Regions from separate parts of the Nocardia sp. NPDC056564 genome, predicted to be linked through region 2. Evidence: riboswitches for the same ligand, from Rfam matches in the RefSeq annotation. Region 2 holds a riboswitch; each other region holds the start of a gene.
The links. A riboswitch is a leader RNA that binds a small molecule or an ion and turns the genes downstream of it on or off. The one in region 2 is predicted to bind cobalamin.

Region 1 (6,978 bases), on a different contig from region 2:
CTCACCTTCGATTCGCCGATGGTCGTCGTGACCGAATGCGATCCGCGGGCACTGGCGGTCGCGGTGGTGCAGGCGATGCCGGACGTGGAAGCCGGTCGGCTGCCGGATATTCCGATCGTGACCGACCCGGTCGAGCACATCGCGCCGAGCTGGGGCACCAACTCGGTGTGGGACGACGTCGAGTCCCGTCCGGTGTATCGGACCCAGCGGTTCTTCGAGCAGCGTGCCGATCTGACCGGGGTGATCACGGTCGCGCAGGGCCGATCGAAGTTCGGCCCGCGTGGACTGCACGAGACGACGTTGCTGTGGCGGGACGTGGCCGACGACGGACGATACGTGATGGCGCTGGACGATTCGCCCGTCGCCGTTGCCACCAGCAGACAGCAGTTGGTCTATCGGATCCACCGGGATATCGAGCACTTGCTCGAGCGCATCGAATCGCATCGGGAGGACGGGCGTCCCGAGGATCGGTACTGAGTCCGGATCACAAGAGTCAGGAGAGTGTCATGGCGGCAGGACGTCGTATCCAAGTGGACACCGCGCGTTTGCGGCAAGCGGCGGAGCAGATGGATGAGGTCGGCACGGAGACGAAGAACATCATCACGAACTTGCGGAATATGATTGAGGCGCAGGGATTTCCGTGGGGTCGAGATGACTACGGCAACAAGTTCACCAAAGGCGGAAAGGGCTACAGCACTTCCGAGACGAACCTGCTCGCCGGCGGCGACAACATGTCGGAGTCAGCGGGCAAGTTCGCCAAGGGGATGCGCGACGCCGCGGACACGATGGACAAAATGGACGACCGCGCACAGTAGTTCTACAACTCGGCGCTAGCGTCTCGGCTCCAGGAGTTCGGCCAGCGTGACGGTGTCGCGCAGGTAGCGCTCGTACGGGAAGTCGGCGGCGAGCAAGGCATCGCGTAGTTCGTCTTGGAGCGGCTTACCGCTGGTGTGGAAGGCGTTGCGGCCGGCTTCGGTGGTGCTGACCAGTCGCCGTCGTCCGTGCTCGGGGTCTGGGTTGACCAGGATGAGGCCCGCTGCTCGCAGCGGGCGCAGGGCCCGGCTGATCGCCGGGTCGGAGACCGAAAGGGCTTGCGCCAGTTGGTGCTGGGTCATCGGCCCGCTCTCGTCCACGATGCCGAGCAGCCGCATCTGGCTGTAGCTGAACCCGGCTGAGCGTTCCACGCGCCGCCGGGTGGCCTCACCGAGTGAATACACCACACGATGCAACAAGTCGCCCAGCCCGTCATCCATGGTGCGAGCGTACCAGAGTCTTGTCTGGTTAATATTAACGGCACAACGATCATGATTCCGCTCCGCCGCGTGGCTCAGCGAGTAGCGGGCCGGCCGCGGGCTCTTGCGTCGGCGCACCGACTGCTGGACTTGTGCTCGGCGGGTATACGGAGCGTCGCCCGTGGATCGCTCTGTCGTCGCCTAACCTGAGATCCGCTCTCCCGATCGGTCGGTATCTGCGCGGCGGGATCCGGGTGGTCGACGGATCGTGAACTCGAGGAGGTTGTCCTTGTGGCTGTGCTGACCCCGCGTGAGCGCCCGCGGCGTTGGTCGCTGGACGACATCGTCGTGACCGATCCGCCGATCATTCGCCGGGCGATCGGCGCGGCCAGCATCGGCAACATCACCGAGTGGTACGACTTCGGCGTCTACGCCTACTTCGAGCCGACCATCAAGGAGGTGTTCTTCTCGCATCTGGGCGACACCGCGGGCACGATCGCCACCTTCGGCCTGTTCGCGGTGGCGTTCCTGGTCCGCCCGTTCGGCGGAATGTTCTTCGGCCCGCTGGCCGACCGCATCGGCCGCAACCGGGTGCTGGCCACCACGATGATCCTGATGGCGCTGGGCACCTTCGCCATCGGCTGCATCCCGGACCAGAACGCGATCGGCATCTGGGCGCCGATGCTGCTGCTGTGCGCGCGGTTGCTGCAGGGCTTTTCCACCGGCGGTGAATACGGCAACGCGATGACCTTCATCGCCGAGTACGCGCCGGACCGGCGGCGCGGATTCCTCGGCAGCTGGCTGGAATTCGGCACCTTCACCGGATATCTGCTCGGCGCGCTGGTGGTCACGCTCGCCGACGCCACCCTGAGCCACGACCAGTTGCTGGCCTGGGGCTGGCGGTTGCCGTTCTTCGTCGCGCTGCCGCTCGGTATGGTCGGCGTCTACCTGCGCATGCGCTTGGCCGACACCCCGGCCTTCGCCGCGCTGGAGCAGGAATCCGAGGAGCGCGAGAAGTCGAACAAGACCGGCGACGAGGCCAAGATCCTGGCAAAGCTGTGGCCGTATGTGCTGGTCTGCATGGGGTTGGTGGTGGTCTGGAACGTCCCCAACTACATGCTGACCTCGTACATGCCGACCTATGTCACCTCGACGGTGCCCGACGCGACCGGCGGCGGGGTGTCCTCGTCCACCTCGCAGTGGTTGCAGATCGCGGTGATGGTCGTCGCGCTGCTGACCATTCCGGTGATCGGCCTGATCTCCGACCGGGTCGGCCGCAAACCGATCATCTGGACCGGCATCGCGGGGCTGATCGTGCTGGCGTTCCCGATGGTGCTGCTGGTCCGCACCGACAATGCGTTCGCCGTCTTCGCCGGCCTGCTGATGATGGGACTGACGCTGATCTGCTTCAGCGCGACGATGCCGTCCACCCTGCCGTCGCTGTTCCCGACGAAGGTGCGCGGCGCGGGCCTGTCGGTGGCGTTCAACGTCGCGGTCTCGCTGTTCGCCGGCACCACTTCGGTGGTGGTCGGCGCACTCGTCGGACTCACCGGCGACCTGAACTGGCCCGCCTACTACCTGATCCTCGCGGGCATAGTCGGCGCGGTCTCGGTCTACTTCCTGCAAGAACCCAACGGCAAGCACATGTGGGGCTCGGCGCCTTCCGCGCAGTCCGAGGAGGAGGCGGCGGAGTTCGTCGGCTCGCAAGCGTCTCGGTAGCGGCCTCGCGAGGAGCACGGCCGAATCGTCGGGTGGGGCGCGGGGTCGCCACTACAGTGGGCTTCATTTCCGTTCGGCGAAGGAGCGTGTGTGACGACGACCCGACAGGTGCGGCTGGCGAAGCGGCCGCAGGGGCTGCCCGATGCGGACACGTGGAGCGTGGTGACCGAGGAGCTGCCCGGGGTGGGGGCGGGCGAGATTCTGGTGAAGGTGGAGCTGATCTCGATCGATCCGGCGATGCGTGGCTGGCTCAACGATGTGCGGTCCTATCTTCCGCCGGTCGGGATCGGCGAGGTCATGCGGTCGATGGATATCGGCACCGTGGTCGAGTCCGAGCATCCCGACTTCGCCGTGGGCGAGACGGTCAGCGGGACCTTCGGTGTCACCGAGTACGCGATCAGCGACGGCACTGGCGTCGCGCGGGTCGATCTCGGGGTGGCGTCGGCGGCGACGTGGCTCGGTGCGCTCGGAATCACCGGCATGACAGCGTATTTCGGCCTGCTCGAGGTCGGGAAGGTGCGGGCGGGGGAGACCGTGCTGATCTCCGCGGCGGCCGGCGCGGTGGGCAGTGTCGCCGGACAGATCGCTAAAGCGTTGGGCGCCACGGTGATCGGCATCGCGGGTGGTCCGGAGAAGTGCCGGATGCTGACCGAGGAGTTCGGTTTCGACCTGGCCATCGATTACCGCAGCGAGAATGTGCTGCGGCGGCTGCGCGAACTCGCGCCCGGCGGGGTCGATGTCTTCTTCGACAATGTCGGCGGGGAGATTCTCGATGCCGCGCTGGCGAATTTGAACCGGGGCGCCCGGATCGTCATCAGCGGCGCGATCGCGTCGTACAACGCCGCCAAGCCGCCGCCGGGGCCGTCCCGCTATATGTCGCTGCTGGTCTTCCGGGCGTCCATGACCGGGTTCGTCGTGTTCGACTACGCCGACCGCTACGGCGAGGCCGTCACCCAGATCTCGAAGTGGCTGGCCGAGGGCAAGATCAAGCCGCGCGAGCACGTGGTCGAGGGCGGAGTCGAGCGGTTCGGCACGACCCTCGAGATGCTGTTCACCGGCGCGAATACCGGGAAGCTGCTGCTGGCCGTCTGAGTACGTATGACGGAATCCGATGACTCGCGCGGGGTGATCGACCGTCTCGCTCGACCGCGGCGTCAGGCGCTGAGCGGGGCCGCCGTGACCTCGTAGCCGAGGTTGGTGAGGACCTCGGTGGTCGCCTTGGCGAAATTGAGCGTGATGAAGTGCAGGCACGGCGCGCCCTCGTCGATCAGGCGCTGCGCCATCTCGGTGGCGATCTCGATGCCGGCCGCGCGCACCGCGGCGCGATTCTCCTCGGCGCCGGTGCCCGCGGCGGCGCGTAGCCGCCGCATGATCGACTCGGGCAACGCGCGGCCGCTGAGTTCCTCCGCGCGCGCGATGGTGCGCAAGGAGGTGATCGGCATCAGCTCCGGGATGATCGGCTTCGCGCCCTGTTCGGCGTCGGCGGCCGCGACCCGATCGCGCAGGCGCAGATAGTGATCCACCTCGAAGAACATCTGGGTGATCGAATAGTCCGCTCCGGCACGGAGTTTCGCGGTCAGGAACCGGGCATCGGTAGCCAGGTCGGGGGACTGGTGGTGTCCCTGCGGGAACGACGCGACGCCGACGTTGAAGTCGCCGAGACCCCGCACGATGCGCACCAGCTCCTCGGCGTACTCGACGCCCTCGGGATGCCTGTGCCACTCGCCGAGCGGATCGCCGGGCGGATCGCCGCGCAGCACGAGAATATTGCGGATGCCGCAGTCGGCGTACGAGCCGACCAGCGCGCGCAGCTCGGCGATGCTGTGTCCGACCGCCGTCAGGTGCGCGACCGGCAGCAAGGTGGTCTGCTGCGCCAGCTGTCCGGTGATCCGGGCGGTGCGGTCCTTGGTCGATCCGCCCGCGCCGTAGGTCATCGAGACGAACGCCGGATGCATGCGCTCGAACTCCCGCACCGTGCGCCACAGCCGCGCCTCGCCCGCGGTGTCGCGCGGCGGATTGAACTCCACCGAGAACGGCACCCGCGCCCCCGAGTGGATGCGCAGGCTGTCGACGACCGAGGGGACGCCGGGGACTGCCGGTGTGATTCGAGCAGGGAGCCCGTGATTCGAACGGTCACGTCCGGGGATGGAAGGCATGGATGAACTCCAGGTCAGCGGCCAGTGGCCGCCGCCGGTAACGAGTCGCCGCCGAGGAGCCCCACGAAGCATCAATCCCGTGCCCGGGTCTACTCGGCGTCGCACCGATGCCCGAGGCGACGACCGCCGGATACGGTGTACCCGGCACAATCGGCAGGTCTGCGGGCTCTTGGGCGCCGACCCGGACTCGGGTACGGTCCCGGAGTTTCACCGAGTTCCTCTCACCGGCCACACGCTCACGCGCGAAACCGATTCGACGCCATCGCGCGGATCAGGGGCTCCTCGACTCCGCCTCCGGCGAACCAGTTGCACTCGCGAATATAGCGAAGTCCTCTGGGATCACCAAGGACGAGGGGGCACTGTGGCGTGGTGACGCGCCGAAATCAAACCACGGGTCGGTTTGCGCTGGGCAGGATATCATCGTTGCACGCGGTGTGGTGCTGGACCGAGATAAGCGTGACACCGCGGATGGTCATCGAGAAGCGGGGTAGAGGTCATGGTCGCGGAACCGGTCCGGATCACCGGGATCGACGCGCGGGTCGCCGAGCGCGGCCCGACCGCTCTGCGCATCGCGATCGGTGGCCAACTGCGCAAGCTGCGCGAGGCGAAGGGCATCACGCCGGTCGCGGCCGGGAATCACATCCGTGGTTCGCACGCCAAGATCAGCCGGCTCGAGCTCGGCCGGACCGGGTACAAGGAACGCGACATCCGGGATCTGCTGACCCTCTACGGCGTCACCGATCCCGATGAGCGCGAGATGTTCCTCGACCTGGCGCGCAAGGCCAATCAGCCCGGCTGGTGGCACCGCTACAGTGACCTGCTGCCGCCCTGGTTCGAGACCTATCTCGGGCTCGAGGGCGCCGCCCAGTCGATCAGAACCTTTGAGGGTCAACTGGTTCCGGGTTTGCTGCAAACCGAGGACTACACGCACGCGGTCATCGAGGTCAGCCAGCAGAACGCCGAGGCGGCGCGGCGGGTGGAGCTGCGCGCGAAGCGTCAGGAGATCCTCGACGTGCCGGACGGGCCCAGGCTGTGGGCGGTGCTGGACGAGGCCGTGCTGCACCGGCCGATCGGCGGCCGGAAGGTGCTGCGCGAGCAGATCGAGCATCTGGTGCAGGTGTCGCACAAGCAGGGAGTGACGATCCAGGTACTGCCCTTCTCCGTGGGCGTCCACGCGGCCGCGGGCAGCTCCTTCACCCTGCTCCGGTTCGCCGAACAGGAACTGCCCGACATCGTCTACCTCGAGCAACTGACCAGCGCGTTCTACCTCGACCGCAGCGAAGACCTCGAGGTCTATCGCGACGTGATGGATCAGGTGGCCGTGCAAGCCGAAACGCCGGAGCGATCACGCGCGCTGATGATCGCCGCCGCCGCGCGGCTCTGAGTCGCCGCTCCGGTCGCACGCGATTCGGTTGGAGCCGTGCGCAGTTCGGGTCGCGGGAGCGACCGGTCGCGTCCTGCCCTCAGGGCCGTGAGCCGCCGGACTTCGCGGCCAGGCCGTACTCGATCGCGGTCGCGTCGGGGGTGACCGTGCCGCCGGGTGTCGCTGCGGTCGCGCCGGGCTTTTCCGCTATGTGGATCACGCCGTTGTCGGCGGTTGCCGGTTCGGCGGCGAGGGTGGCGCCGGTGACGAGCGCGGCGGCGAGCCTGGTGGCTGCCCAGGCCCCTTGCGCCGCAAGGGGTTCGGGTGGGTCAGGGGTGGCGGGCGCGGCCGGCGTAGTGGTTCTCGGCGTACCAGTCGCCTCGGCCCCCGGGGAGTAGGTCGAGGATGTTCCAGACCGGGGAGAGTTGATCGATGCCGCGTTGGGCGTCGTCGAGGAAGTTGGCGGGGAGGGTGTAGTGGTGCCGCACGCGGTCGCCGTCGGGGGTGA
Region 2 (6,978 bases):
GGTCGGCGTACACCCCGCTCTCCTGGTCCAGCAGGATCGCGTCGTCCTCCCAGCTGTCCCACAGCGCGACCACGGCGTCCACGAATTCCCGTGCCCGCGCATAGCGTTCGGCATGGTCCGGATGCTTGTCGAGACCGAAGTTGGCGGCGGCCAGGTCGGTTCCGGTGGTGACGATGTTCCAGCCTGCCCGCCCGCGCGAGATGTGGTCCAGCGTGGAGAACAACCGGGCCAGGTTGTACGGCTCGTAGTAGGTGGTCGAGGCGGTCGCGATCAGCCCGAGATGCGTTGTCGCCGTGGCGATGGCGGTCAGCAGCGTGATCGGCTCCAATCCGGAGCCCGCGTTGTGCTTGACATTGGTACGCAGCGCCGGCCCGTCGGCGAAGAACACCGCGTCGAGTTTCGCGGCCTCGGCGGTGCGGCCGATCTGCTGGTAGTAGTCGACATCGTAGATGCGCCCCGGCTGGCTGTCGGGATGCCGCCAGGCCGCCTCGTGGTGACCGGACGGGTAGATGAACGCGTTGAGGCTGAGCTGACGCGGAGTACTCATGAGGCTTGCTTCTCTTCTTCCTGGCCCGGCCGGTCGCTGGGACCGACGCCGAGGCTGGCGAGCAACCGGGACCGATGCCGGATGAAGCCCGGATCACTGTGCCTGCGTGGACGTTCCAGATCGATGCGCTGGTCGACGGCGATGCGTCCCTCGTCGAGCACGAGGACGCGATCGGCGAGCAGCACCGCCTCGTCGACGTCGTGGGTGACCAGCAGGACGGCGGGCCGGTGCTTGGCGCACAGGTCCTGTAGCAGCGCGTGCATCTTGATCCGGGTGAGTGCGTCGAGCGCGCCGAACGGCTCGTCGGCCAGCAACAGCTCCGGCTCCCGCACCAGCGAACGCGCCAGCGCGACCCGCTGCTGCTCGCCCCCGGAAAGCTGCCTGGGCCAAGCTTTTTCCCGACCGGCCAGGCCGACCTCGGCCAGCGCGGCCCGACCGCGCTCGGCGGCGCCGCCGCCGTTCAGGCCGAGGATCACGTTGTCGAGCACCCGGGTCCATGGCAGCAGCCGCGGATCCTGGAACACCACGGCACGTTCGGCGGGCACGGTCAGCTCACCCGATCCCGGCACGTCGTAGTCCAGCTCCGCGAGCGCCCGCAGCAACGTGCTCTTACCCGAGCCGCTACGACCGAGCAGGGCAACGAACTCCCCGCGCGCGATGTCGAGATCTATGTCCTGCAACACGACTCGCTCGCCGAACCCGCGACGCAACTCGCGCGTCCGGACGACGTTCAGTCCCCCAATGTCTGTCGCCATGACAGCGCCTTCCTTTCCACCGCGCGCACGGCGAGATCACCGAAAAGTCCGAGCAGGCCGTAGATCACGAGCCCGACCACGATCACGTCGATCTGCCCGTAGGTGCGGGCCTGCGTCATCAGATAGCCGATGCCGCTGGTCGCGTTGACCTGTTCCACCACGACCAGGGCCAGCCAGGCGATGGTGACCGCGAGGCGAAGCCCGGTGAAGAAACCGGGCAGCGAGCCGGGCAGCGCGATCCGGCGGATGAAGCCCCAGCGCGAAAGACCGACGGTCTGCGCGAGTTCCACATACCTGGAGTCGACACTGCGCAGGTAGGCGTGGGTGTTCAGGTAGATCGGGATGGCCACGCTCGTCGTGATGACGAGCAGCTTCATCTCCTCGCCGATGCCGAACCAGACGATGAACAGGGGGATCAGCGCGAGCGTCGGAATCGCGCGCTTGATCTGAATCGGCCCGTCCACCAGCGCTTCACCGATCCGGCTCAGGCCGGCCACGAGCGCGAGCACCAGTCCGGCGAGCACGCCGATGGCCAGGCCGATGCCCGCCCGCTGCACCGAGGTGAGCAGGTTCGATTGCAGCCTGCCGTCGGAGATCAGCTCACCGGCGGTCGAGGCGACCGTCCACGGCGCGGGCAAGGTCTCCGGATCCAGTGTGCCGGAGGCGGATCCGATCACCCAGGCGAGGACCAGCAGCGTCGGTCCGATGGCGGCGCCGAACGGAATCGGCCGTCCCGGTCCGAGCCGCGGCCGGGCCGGCTTGCGCTTGGCCAGCGCCGGTGCGGTGCGGTTGCCGAACCGGTGCCATACCCCGGCATCCACCGTCGCCATCAGCGTGCCTTCGGTGCGAACGCGGCGCCGCTCTGGGTGACCGCCTCGGTGATCGCGGCGTCGTAGCGCAGGTCGAAGCCCTTGGCCGCCTGCACCTTCTTCGGCAGCTCACCGGCCTTGTCGATGGCGTCGATGGTGGCCTGCTGGCGGGCGACGAGATCCTGGTCCAGGTGCGGGAAGGTGAACAGGCCGAGCGAGTCGACGATGCGCTTGGCGTCCTCGGGGCTGACCTTCTGGTTGTCCACGTAGTACTTTCGCGCCCACTCGTCCTGATGGGTGTTGACCCACTGGTTGGCGCGCACGAAAGCGGCGGCGAGGGCCCGGGTCGCGGCCGCCTTGGCCGGATCCTGCGTCACCACGCGCCGCGCGTACAGATAGCCGAGGCCGCCGTAGATGCCTTCGGTCTGCGAATCCGGGATCAGCGAGGTGCCCGGTGTGCGCAGCAGCCGGGTGACATTCGGCTCGATCAGCGGGGCGACGTCGACCTGCGCGGTGCGCACGGCATCGAGGAACTCGGCCAGCTGCAACCGGACCAGTTGCACGTCACCGGTTTTCAGCCCGGCCTTGTCCAGCGCGCGCAGCACCGCGGCCTGCTGGGCGGTGCCCTCGGCGTAGGCGATCTTCTTGCCCTTCAGATCCGCGAGCGTGCTCACCGATTTGCCCGGCGCGACAGCGAGTTTCAGCGCGGCGGGGCTGGTCTGGTAGGCCGCGACGATCGGCACGTCCTGCCCGGCGATCAGCGCGTGGATCGGCGGGACGTCGCCCACCCAGGCCACGTCGGCGGCCTCGGCGCGGAACGCCTCGAGAATGGCCGGGCCGCCGACGAAATTGGCGAACTCGGCCTTGAACGGGAGCTTGTCCAGCTCGCCGGAAATCCGGAGCACCTGTTGCAGGCGCTCGGACTGGTCGGCGAGGACCAAACTGGTTCCAGCTGGAACTTCAACGGGCAGTGGCGTGTCCGCGGCGACGGGACCGGCCGGCTTGTCGCTGTTCGCGCAGCCGGTGAGTCCGAGGGTCGCAACGGCTGCCACGGCGAGCAATGCGGCGGTGGTGCGGCCTGGGCGGCCGAACAGAAACGTGCGTGGTCGGTACATAGACGGATTGAAACAAGACAAAACCGGCCCGAACACCGTTTGTCTCAGCCTGGTTCGAACTGGTCGGCGCGGCGCCCGATGCGGTATCAGCGCGGCGCGGCCGCCACCGCCGAGTCGCGCACCTGCGCCTGATAGCGCTGGATGAACGGCAGGATCTGCTGATCGATGAACGTGTTGTACTCCACCGGCCGCTGCATCGGATTGGCGTGCCCGGTGTTTCGCGCGAGCACCACCGACAGCGTGCCATCCACGCCGCCGGACTCCTCGATCAGCACCCGATGCGAGTACTCGACGTCGACCACCCGATCCCGGTCCGGATCGCGCGGCCGGATGAAAACGATGGCGGGGCGCGGCTTTCCGTCCGTCGGCGCGGCCAGCGCGCGCAGATCACCGGTCGCGCCGCCGGCCACGATCGCGGTGAACTGCGCCTCGATCAGGCCGTTGCTCGCCGCGTTACGAGAGAAGATCTTCTCCCGCAACACCTCCCGGAGAACCTCACCGAGCTCGGCGAAGCGGATGCCGGGCGGTATGCCGCCACCGCCGTGGGCGAGGAAGCGATCCCGGCGCGCATAGGTTTCCACCGCGAGCCGCAGCAGCCGGCTCTCGCGCGCACCGGGCAGCCAGCGCATCCAGCGCACCATGTCCTCGCCCGCGCCGCGGCTTTCCGGCCGGACCGCGTTCAGGTCCACCGGCGTGCAGTCCAGGATCACGCCGACCAGGCGGCGGTCGCTGTCGAGGTGGATGTGTTTGGCGACCTCCAGCGCGATCACGCCGCCCATGCTGTGCCCGACCAGCACCACGTTCTTCAGGCCGGACAGCTCGGCGGCGCGCACGATCAGGTCGGCGATCACCTTGGTGTCGATACCTTCGTTGTCGTAGCGGATCGCCCACACCACGCCCATCCCGCGCAACGCGGGCAGCGCGGCGGCGGTCGAGCTGGCGTCCAGGCCGCCGAGGCCGACCATGTCCACCACCACGGTGTCCCAGTTCTTCGGATCGGCCGGGGCGGCGACGGGCAGGATCGCGGGATCGGTGCGCGCCAGGCGCGCCTGCTCCGGTTCGACATCGAATTTCAGGTACTGGGCGAAAACGACGAGGACGGCAGCGAGAAATACCACCACGCGCAGGACTGCCGACCTGGTCCGGCGCAACGTCTTCCACTCGTGCCACAGGCTGGTGTCCCGTAGCCGGGCTTTGCGTCGCGCGTCGTCCCAGTCCGAGACAGTGGACGGGTGCCGGTCATCGAACGGCGACATCTATCCCACCGTACGTAAGGGTGTGGATGGTCGCCATTCCGCGCACAACCCTGGCGACAGGGTTAACCCGACCGACCGGTAGAGTTTCTCCGTCATCCCTGGCGGGTGCGAGAATCCGGTGCAATCCCGGAACGGTCGCGCCACTGTGATCGCCCTCCCCGGCGAGAGTCAGACCTCCCCCACCAGGACAACTCTGGAGAGGCCGCGACTTGCCTGTGGAGCATTACCGATGAGCCGTGTGCGCGCGGCGTTCATCTTTCCCCTGCTCGGGGCGCTACTGATCGGCGCGATGGTGCTGGCCACCGGGTTCGGCGCGGAGACGCTGCCGGTGTCCTCGGTGCTGGAGGTGCTGCGCCAGCGCGTCACCGGGCAGGCGCCCGCCGATTTCGGGCTCGACACCATCGTGTGGCAGCTGCGCGTGCCGCGGACGGTGCTGGCGGCGATCGTCGGGGCGGGGTTGGCGTTGGCTGGGGCGGCGATGCAGACGCTGGTGCGGAATCCGCTGGCCGATCCTTATCTGCTCGGGGTGTCCTCGGGCGCGGGTGTGGGTGCGGCCGCGGTCATTACCTCGGGGTTGTTCGCCGGTGCCGGGGTGTGGGCGTTGTCCGGCGGGGCGTTGGCCGGGGCGTTCGTCGCGGCGGGGTTGGTGTTCCTGATCGCGGTGGTACAGGGCGGGTTGACGCCGTTGCGGCTGGTGCTCACCGGGACGGTGCTCGGATCCGCGTTCGCGGCGTTGAGCAGCTATCTCATCTTCCGGCGTCCCGATCCGGCCGCGGCGCAGTCGGTGCTGTTCTGGTTGCTCGGCAGTCTCGCCGGGGCGGACTGGACGCGAATCGCGTTGCCGCTCAGCGTGGTCGTGCTCGCCGGGGTTGCGCTGCTCGCGGCGAGCGGGTGGCTCGACGCGCTGACCGTCGGCGCGGATACCGCGGCGTCACTGGGGGTTCCGGTCAAGCAACTGCGGATCGGATTGTTCCTGTTGCTCGCGGTGCTGGTCGGGGTGCTCGTCGCGGTCTCAGGGGGCATCGGCTTCGTCGGCCTGGTCGTCCCGCATGCCGCCCGCCTGCTCGTCGGGCCGCGCCACCGCGCTCTGCTGCCCGCCTGCGCCCTGTGCGGAGCGCTGTTCCTCGTCGTCGCCGACGCCGCCACCCGAATCCTGGTTCGCCCCACCGAAATCCCGGTCGGCGTGCTGACCGGGCTCATCGGCGCGCCCGCGTTCTTGATCCTGATGGGGCGTCGGCGCTATCGGTTCGGTGAATCATGAACCTTCGCAACGATCATCGAGCACGACTCGATCGCAGGTCAGACGCGGGACGCGGCGAGCTCCTCGGCAGTGGAGTCGAAACCCGAAGCGATGCCGGAGTACTGGAGGTGCGCGGACTCGCGTGCGCCGCCGGCCGGCGGACCGTGATCACCGAGGTGACCTTCGCGATTCGGGCCGGCGAGACGATCGGCATCGTCGGGCCGAACGGCACCGGGAAAACCACGCTGCTGCAGACGCTGGCCGGAGTGCGGCGGCCCGCGCGCGGTGAAGTGATCGCGGACGGCCGAGTGCTGCACCGGATGTCGCCGCGCCGTCGAGCCCGCACCGTCGCCATGGTGGCGCAGGACGAACGCCCACCCGCCGACCTGCGCGCGGGCGAGGTTGTCGCACTGGGCCGCACGCCGTACCTGCCCCCGTGGGGCGCGGGTTCCGCACGCGAACAACAGGTCGTCGAGGATGCCTTGGCCGCGGTCGACCTCGCCGGCTTCGCCGAGCGCCCGGTCCACCGCCTCTCCGGCGGCGAACGCCAACGTGTCCTGCTCGCCCGCGCCCTCGTCCAGAACACCCCCATCCTGCTGCTGGACGAACCCACCAACCACCTGGACATCACCCATCGCCTCGAACTCCTCGCCCTGACCCGCACGCTGAACCGCACCGTCGTCATGGCACTGCACGATCTGGCCTTGGCCGACCGTTACTGCGATCGAATCCTGGTGCTGGACAACGGCTCCGCCCGCCCCCTCGCACCCCCCGCGAGCGCGCTGGCCCCGGCGGTGATCGACGAGGTCTTCGGCGTCCGCGCGCTCCGCGTCCCTCACCCGGAAACCGGCGACCCCCACCTACTGATCACCCCCCGCGAGCTGACCCTATGACTCCCACCCCCAGCCGGCCCCACCCCCACCAACCAAGCCCACCCCTGTTCACGAACGAGACACCGCCACAGACCATCTCACGATCCAACACAGCCAAGTCCCAATCAAGATCGGCAGCAGCAGGGGCAGGGGCAGCGGCGACAGCAGGGGCAGCAGCAGCGACAGCAGCGACAGCAGCGACAGCAGCGACAGCAGCGACAGCAGCGACAGCAGCGACAGCAGCGGCAGCGGCAGCGGCAGCGGCAGCGGCAGCGGCAGCGGCAGCGAACGGGACCTCACACCGCCCCCACTCGCAATCCCACGCAACCAAGTCCCGTCCAGCGCGCACCCTGCCCGCGAGCGGGACACCACGGCAGCCATCCC
Region 3 (6,978 bases), on a different contig from region 2:
TTTGAATCAGGCATACCGACCATTGTGCACAAGGCTGGGGTTACCAGCGAGTTCGTTTGGTTACAGGTCGGCAAATACCGGCTGGCGACACTAGGGCAGGAATCGTGAGGAAAGCACCGAACAACATCGATGCCGACGTGTTGCTCGACTGGTACGCGGAGACCGCGCGCGACCTGCCGTGGCGCCGCCGCGAGGTCACCGCGTGGCAGATCCTGATGAGCGAGATCATGTTGCAGCAGACCCCGGTGGTCCGGGTCGAGCCGATCTGGCGGGAGTGGGTAGCGCGCTGGCCGGTGCCCTCGGCGATGGCGGCCTCCTCGCAGGCCGAGGTGTTGCGCGCCTGGGGCAAACTCGGTTATCCGCGCCGGGCGCTGCGGTTGCACGAATGCGCGCGGGTGCTGGCCACCGAACACGGCGACGAGGTGCCCGCCGACGTGGACGTGCTGCTCGGCCTGCCGGGAATCGGGGCGTACACGGCACGGGCGGTCGCGTGTTTCGCCTACGGACAACGAGTTCCGGTGGTGGACACCAATGTTCGGCGGGTGGTCGCCAGGGCCGTACACGGGCGGGCAGAGGCCGGGAATCCGTCGTCGCGGGATCTGCCGGAGACCGAGGCCCTGCTGCCGCAGCAGATCGATCGCGCGGCGGTGTTCTCGGCCGCGCTGATGGAACTGGGCGCGACGGTGTGCACGGCGCGCACTCCGGACTGTTCGCGGTGTCCGCTGCCGAGCTGCGCCTGGGTCGCCGCGGGACGTCCGGTCTCCGAAATCGTCCGTCGCACACAGAAGTACGAGGGCACCGACCGGCAGGCACGGGGCAGGCTGCTCGACGTGCTCCGTGGTGCGACCGGCCCGGTCGAGCAGGTACGCCTCGACCTCGCCTGGCCCCGCGATCCGGGCCAGCGCGCCCGCGCCCTCGACTCGCTGCTGGTGGACGGGTTGATCGAGCAGACCGTGGACGGCCTGTTCGCCCTCGCCGGCGAGGGCGGCAACGCACCCTGACACGCGGCCGAATGTCCTAGTGCCGCCCGCTGTTCGGTGAACGCGGATCGGCGAGGACGCGCCGCAGGAACCGCTCGACCTCCGCCCGGTACCGCTGCGGCTGATCGTCGTGCACGAGATGGGCCGCGCCGGGAACGAGGACGTGCTCGGCATCGGGATGCGTCTCGGCCATCTGCCGCATCTGCCCGGGCGGGGTGATCGTGTGCTCGCCCTCGAGCAGCAACGCGGGCACCCGGATGGCGTGCCACTGCGGCCAGAAGTCGCGACTGCCCCACTCCTCGGAGATGTCCCGGAACGTCGCGACCGATCCGTGCAGCCGGTAGCCGTCCGGTCCGTGCTCGAACGAATTCAGGAAGTACCGCCCGGCGACCGGCCCGAAGAACCTCAGCACCGCGTTCGCGTCCGGGAACGGCTGCGGCCACGCCTCGATCATCGCCGCCCAGTCCGTCGCCGTCCGGCCGGTGAAGTCCGGGGCGATGTCCTCGATCACCAGCGCCCGCACCCGGCCCGGGTGCGTCGCGGCGAACACCCAGCCGTGCAGCGCGCCCATCGAGTGCCCGATCACCACCATCGGTTCGGTGATGCCCGCGGTCGCGGCGGCCAGATCGGCGACGAACGCCTCGGTGGTCAGCTCGTCCGGCGCGGGCCTGCCGTGCCCGGCCGCGTCGAAGGTGTAGACGTGGCCGTAGTCGCGCAGCCAGTCCAGCTGGTCGTGCCAGGTCCTGGCGCTGCCCATCAGTCCGTGCAACAGCAGGATCGGCTCGCCCGCTCCGCCTTCGTCATGCAACACCCCGCCGATTCTGCCGTTCCGGGGCGACCGGTGCGCACGACCCCCGATACGGCCCATACCTGGCACTCGCCCGCGGGTCGTATTGTCGAGCCCATGGCTGTTGTGAAGATCAACGCGATCGAGGTTCCCGAGGGCGCGGGCCCCGAACTGGAGAAGCGGTTCGCCCACCGGGCGCACGCGGTGGAGGGTTCGCCGGGTTTCCTCGGTTTCCAGTTGCTCCGGCCGGTCGCCGGAGACAACCGGTACTTCGTTGTCACCCAGTGGGATTCGGAAGAGTCGTTCGCCGCGTGGCGGGACGGCCCGGCCCGCGAGGCGCACGCGGGCGAGCGGCAGAAGCCGGTGTCCACCGGTGCGTCGCTGCTGGAATTCGAGGTCGTGCTGGACGTGGCGGCCAAGCCCGCGGGCTGACCTGACCACCCGCGCCGGGCGGGCCGGCCCGTCCGGCGACTCGCCCGACGCCGGGGCGCGACCGTGCTGGTCGTGTTGACGGCGGGTGCCTCCAGGTGTCACAGTTCGAATGACAAAACGCGAGGGTGATGCGGTAATTCGGTGAAATTCCGGAGCGGTCGCGCCACTGTGTTCCATGCACCGGGTCCCTGGGTGCCGGAAAGCCAGACACCGGCACCTTCGCAACCCATTCGACGGGACGCGCATCCCTAGGAGGACCGCATGGCTATCGTGCATTCGCCGAGCCGGGCAAACGAAACTCTGGCCACTGTGCTCGTCACAGTGGGTGTCGTTCTTCTCGCACTGCTCACGCTGTACCTGGTCGGCTTCGATCAGGGCGTCATCTCGCGCAGCGGGATGTACATGCACGAGTTGATGCACGATGGACGCCACCTGCTGGGGCTTCCGTGCCACTGAGTGCCGCACTCCCCTTGACCGGTTCGCTGAAGACTTTGCTCCTGCGCGGTCTGCTCGCCGGTCTCATCGCGGGTCTGCTGGCCGCGTCGGTCGGCTTCTTCGTCGGTGAACCGAAGATCAACGCCGCGATCGCCATCGAGGAAGCCAATTCCGCGGCGGCCGAGCACGCCCCCGGCGCGGAAGCGGAGGCGAGCGGCGGACATTCGCACGGCGACGAGGAAGAACCGCTGGTGAGCCGCACCGGGCAGAAGGCGGGACAGTTCCTCGCGCTCGGCCTGGCCGGTCTCGCGCTCGGCGCGATCTTCGCCGCGGTCGCGAACGTCGCCCGGCGCTACAGCACGCTGTCCGGGCCGAAGCTCGCGCTGGCGCTCGGGCTGGGCGGCTGGGCCGCGATCGTGGCGGTGCCGTTCTTCAAGTACCCGGCGAACCCGCCCGCGGTGGGCGATCCGGAGACGATCAATCAGCGCACCCTGCTCTGGGTGGCGGCGGTGCTGCTCGGCCTGGCGGCCGTCGGCATCGGCGTGTACGTCTACAAGGCGCTGCGCGGTCAGCTGAGCACCGTGCGGTTGATCGGCGGCGTGGCCGCGTTCGTTCTGGTCACCATCGTCGGTTACGTACTGCTGCCCGGCATCAACGAGGTCAAGGCGGACTTCCCGGCGACGCTGCTGTGGCAGTTCCGGGTGGCCTCGCTCGGCGAGACCGCCACGCTGTGGGCCTGCCTTGCCCTCGGCTTCGCCGCGCTCAGCGAATTCGCCGCGCGCGCTGATACTCCGGTACGAGAGTCGATCGCTACCGCGGGCTGATCCGCGTCCACGAGACGAAGGGCAGTGTCGGTGTCATGACCGGCACTGCCCTTTCTCTTTGGCCCGCACCGCTGCGTGCGGGCGCACCGGCGCAACCACCGCGCGCCGTCCTCGTCGCGTTCGTCGGCTTGGTGGTCGCGCTGCTGGCCGGCGTCGCCGAGGCCATCGAACAGGCCGCGCTGCTGCTGGAGCGCGACGAGGTCGACGTGGCCGGGCTGGCCACCGGACTCGCTGTGCGACTGGGGATCTACCTGGTCGTGCTCGTCGTCGCGATCCGGATGACGCACGGCGCCCGCTGGGCCCGGCTCCTGCTGACCTTCGGCATCGGCGTGATCGGCCTGCTGTCGCTGATCATCGAACCGCTGGCGGCGCTGCTGTCCGCGGACCGGTTCGGCGACCTGTTCGCGCACCTCACCGTCGAGTCCGTGGTGATCGGCCTGTTCCGCACGATCCACGTGGTCGCGGTGCTGGTCGCCATCCCGGCGATGTATCACCCCGCGGCACGCCGATTCTTCCGCCGGGCCTGAGCATTTCGCACCATCACATGGCTCCCCGCACACCCGAGAGTGTGCGGGGAACCAAGCGACTACGCGAGGGCCGCGTCCAGCACGATGTGGTCGACGCCGGCCAGCGCCTTGCTGACCGGGCACCCGGCCTTGGCGGCCTCGGCCGCGGCGGCGAACGCGTCGGCGTCGATGCCGGAGACCTTGCCGCGCACGGTCAGCTTGATGCCGCTGATCCGGAAGCCGCCGGCCGGGTCAGGGCCGAGGGTCACGTCGGCGCTCACGTCGAGGCTCTCCGGGGTGCCGCCCGCATTGCCGATCTGCGCCGAAAGCGCCATCGCGTAGCAGGACGAGTGCGCCGCCGCGATGAGCTCCTCCGGGCTGGTGGTGCCGTCGGCGTCGTCGGCCGAACGCTTCGGGAACGACACGTCGTACTTGCCGACGCCGGAGCTGGCCAGCTCGACCTGTCCCGACCCCTCCTGCAGAGTGCCGGTCCAAGCAGTACGCGCGGTACGTGTAGGCATCACGGTCCTTTCGCTGAGTAGTGGATGCAGCCCGAGCTTAGCCAGCCTGCCTCCGCACGTCTCGGGGTCAGACTAGAGCGCCGGATTAGCAACCTCGGCGGCATGGCGGACCGGCGGGCACGCACGAAATGTCTTGTCGCGTCGTGTCACTCGGGATTGGTGACCCTGGCCAGCACGATGCCCCCGATGATCAGCGACAGCGCGAACACCCGGCCCGCGCTGAGCGGATCCTTGTTGAACACGATGCCGAGGCCGATGGCGCCGACCGCGCCGATGCCGGTGAAGATCGCGTACGCGGTGCCGACCGGCAGCGTCTGCATCGCCCTGGACAGCAGGTACACCGCGGTGACGCCGAGCACGAAGCAGAGCACGGTCGGCCACAGGCGGGTGAAGTTCTCCGTCGGTTTGATGCTCTGCGACCAGACGATCTCGACCAGCCCGGCGATGCCGAGGACGACCCAGTTCATCTCAGTACTCCTTCGCGAGACCGCGGGCGGTTTCGAGGGCGAGCGCGTACGACTCGTCGTGCTTGTCACGCAGGTGCGCCAGGGCGGGATCCTGCCGGGCATTGGCCAGTTCGGCATTGAGGAAAACCGTGTCGTGGACGGCGAAGTGGCCCGCGAAGAAGTCGCGCAGGAAGCGCTCCTGATAGTCGAACGCGGCCTTCGGCGCACCGGGCGAGTACGCGCCGCCGCGGGCGGTCGCGACGACGAACCGGCGGTGGCCCAGCGACATTCGCGGGAACGTCACCTGATCCAGCCAGGCCTTGAGCGCCGCCGGAATCGAGTAGTTGTACATCGGGGTGCCGATCAGGATGACGTCCGCGGCCAGCACCTCGGCCAGCAGCGGCTCGACGACCGCCCACGCCGCCGCCTGCTCCGCGGTGCGCACCAGCTCGCCCAGCCGGTCCAGGTCTGTGGTCGCCTGCGCGAGCACCGCGTCGCACAGTTCGGTCCACGCCTCGTCGATGAACGGGACCGGGTCGGCCGCCAGATCGCGGTAACGGTACGTGCCGTCCGGGTTCTCCGCGCGCCACGCCTCGGCGAAGACGGCGCTCACCTCGCGGCTGATCGAACGGGTACGGGCGCTCGCGTCCAGGTGCAGCAACGTTGTCATGACGAACCTCTCGAATGAAATGGACAGTGCGTCCACTTACTGACGGGACCGACTGTATCGACAAATGGACACAATGTCCACTTATACTCGAACTCGGGTACAGTCAGCGGCATGACCAGGCACACGGATCTGCTCGGCGGGCAACCGGCCGCCCCGCCGGAACGTGCGGACGCGGCGCGCAACCGGGCCAAGGTGCTGGCCGCGGCCGCCGAGCTGTTCGCAGGCCGCGACCCGCGCACCGTGACGATGGACGACATCGCCAAGGCGGCCGGTGTCGGCCGCGGCACGCTGTATCGCCGCTACCCGGACACGAATTCGATCGCCGTCGCCCTGCTCGACGAACACGAGCGGGCACTGCAGGCGCGGCTGATCGGTGGCGAACCGCCGCTCGGCCCCGGCGCGCCGCCCGCGCAACGGCTGGCCGCGTTCTACGCCGCGATGGTCGAATTGCTGGACGCGCACGCCGATTTGGTGCTCGGCGCGGAGATCGGCGGTGCCCGGTTCGCGACGGGGTCGTACGGGTTCTGGTTCGCCCATGTGCGAGCACTGTTGCTGGCGGGCGGCATTCGGGAACCGGACGCACTGGTCGATCCGTTGCTCGCGCCGTTGGGCGCCGAGGTCTATCAGCAGCAGCGCGGCCGCGGGCTGAGCTCGGCCCAGATCGCCGATGCCCTGCGCGACCTCGCCCACGCCGTCCTCGCCGTGCCGCGCTGAAGGCCGTCGGCGGTTGTCCGCCAACGGCTTTCGGCCTCGATCGCTCACCCCAGATCGCGCCTGCGCAGCAGCCACATGGTCCCCGCCGCGAAGAGCGCGATATAGCCCCCGAGCAGGATCAGTGCCTCGGTCCTGGACAGGATGTCGAGCACGCCGGGCGTCCCCGCCCCGACCGTGCGCATCGCCCCCGCCATCGAACCGGCGGCGGTACCGGGCAGGTGATCGGTGAGCACCGCGATCGGCGCGAAGATGGACGCCACTCCGCGCAGCAGGTTCTCCACCACCAGTACCCACACCAGCCCGAGCCCGACGGCCAGCGCCGGGCCGCGCGCGATGGCGCCGATCAACCCGCCCGCCAGCGTCCACATGCCGAGAATCATTATCCCCGTGAGGATTCCGAGCGCGGACTGCCGAATCGAGGGCAGCGCCAGCGTTTGCGACTGGGTCGCGCCGATCAGCGACGCCACGCCGATGTCCACGACGAACGCGGTGAGCACCAGCCCGGCCACCACGACCACCAGGCTCACCAGCACCCCGCCGACCGCACTGATCCGCGACGGCCCCTGGGTGAACACGGTTTTCCAAGTGCCCCAGCCGTATCCGCTGCCCGTGGTGAGCGCGCCCAGCACCAGCATCAGCGCCCCGCCGAACATCGCCATGCCC

Region 1: linked by a shared signal. The riboswitch ahead of ACFQ9K_RS16255 (methylenetetrahydrofolate reductase) and the one ahead of ACFQ9K_RS29115 (FecCD family ABC transporter permease) in region 2 are both predicted to bind cobalamin.
Region 3: linked by a shared signal. The riboswitch ahead of ACFQ9K_RS36405 (CbtB-domain containing protein) and the one ahead of ACFQ9K_RS29115 (FecCD family ABC transporter permease) in region 2 are both predicted to bind cobalamin.

The regions. Positions count from the first base shown of each region.
Region 1 is NZ_JBHTUR010000005.1:333,005-339,982, forward strand. Features, by position in the region: gene ACFQ9K_RS16230 (ESX secretion-associated protein EspG) at 1-477, shown strand, start outside; gene ACFQ9K_RS16235 (hypothetical protein) at 507-815, shown strand; gene ACFQ9K_RS16240 (MarR family winged helix-turn-helix transcriptional regulator) at 831-1,253, opposite strand; gene ACFQ9K_RS16245 (MFS transporter) at 1,524-2,951, shown strand; gene ACFQ9K_RS16250 (NADP-dependent oxidoreductase) at 3,042-4,043, shown strand; gene ACFQ9K_RS16255 (methylenetetrahydrofolate reductase) at 4,106-5,107, opposite strand; cobalamin riboswitch at 5,242-5,375, opposite strand; gene ACFQ9K_RS16260 (helix-turn-helix domain-containing protein) at 5,604-6,491, shown strand; gene ACFQ9K_RS16265 (DUF899 family protein) at 6,800-6,978, opposite strand, start outside.
Region 2 is NZ_JBHTUR010000013.1:197,069-204,046, reverse strand. Features, by position in the region: gene ACFQ9K_RS29140 (LLM class flavin-dependent oxidoreductase) at 1-547, opposite strand, end outside; gene ACFQ9K_RS29135 (ABC transporter ATP-binding protein) at 544-1,302, opposite strand; gene ACFQ9K_RS29130 (ABC transporter permease) at 1,278-2,132, opposite strand; gene ACFQ9K_RS29125 (ABC transporter substrate-binding protein) at 2,132-3,226, opposite strand; gene ACFQ9K_RS29120 (alpha/beta fold hydrolase) at 3,313-4,482, opposite strand; cobalamin riboswitch at 4,545-4,681, shown strand; gene ACFQ9K_RS29115 (FecCD family ABC transporter permease) at 4,712-5,743, shown strand; gene ACFQ9K_RS29110 (ABC transporter ATP-binding protein) at 5,851-6,615, shown strand; gene ACFQ9K_RS29105 (hypothetical protein) at 6,664-6,894, opposite strand.
Region 3 is NZ_JBHTUR010000021.1:30,899-37,876, reverse strand. Features, by position in the region: gene ACFQ9K_RS36425 (carbonic anhydrase) at 1-14, opposite strand, end outside; gene ACFQ9K_RS36420 (A/G-specific adenine glycosylase) at 105-1,001, shown strand; gene ACFQ9K_RS36415 (alpha/beta fold hydrolase) at 1,018-1,791, opposite strand; gene mhuD (mycobilin-forming heme oxygenase MhuD) at 1,885-2,199, shown strand; cobalamin riboswitch at 2,278-2,433, shown strand; gene ACFQ9K_RS36405 (CbtB-domain containing protein) at 2,461-2,655, shown strand; gene ACFQ9K_RS36400 (CbtA family protein) at 2,646-3,458, shown strand; gene ACFQ9K_RS36395 (hypothetical protein) at 3,494-3,985, shown strand; gene ACFQ9K_RS36390 (OsmC family peroxiredoxin) at 4,045-4,485, opposite strand; gene ACFQ9K_RS36385 (multidrug efflux SMR transporter) at 4,632-4,952, opposite strand; gene ACFQ9K_RS36380 (FMN-dependent NADH-azoreductase) at 4,954-5,601, opposite strand; gene ACFQ9K_RS36375 (TetR/AcrR family transcriptional regulator) at 5,713-6,315, shown strand; gene ACFQ9K_RS36370 (ABC transporter permease) at 6,360-6,978, opposite strand, start outside.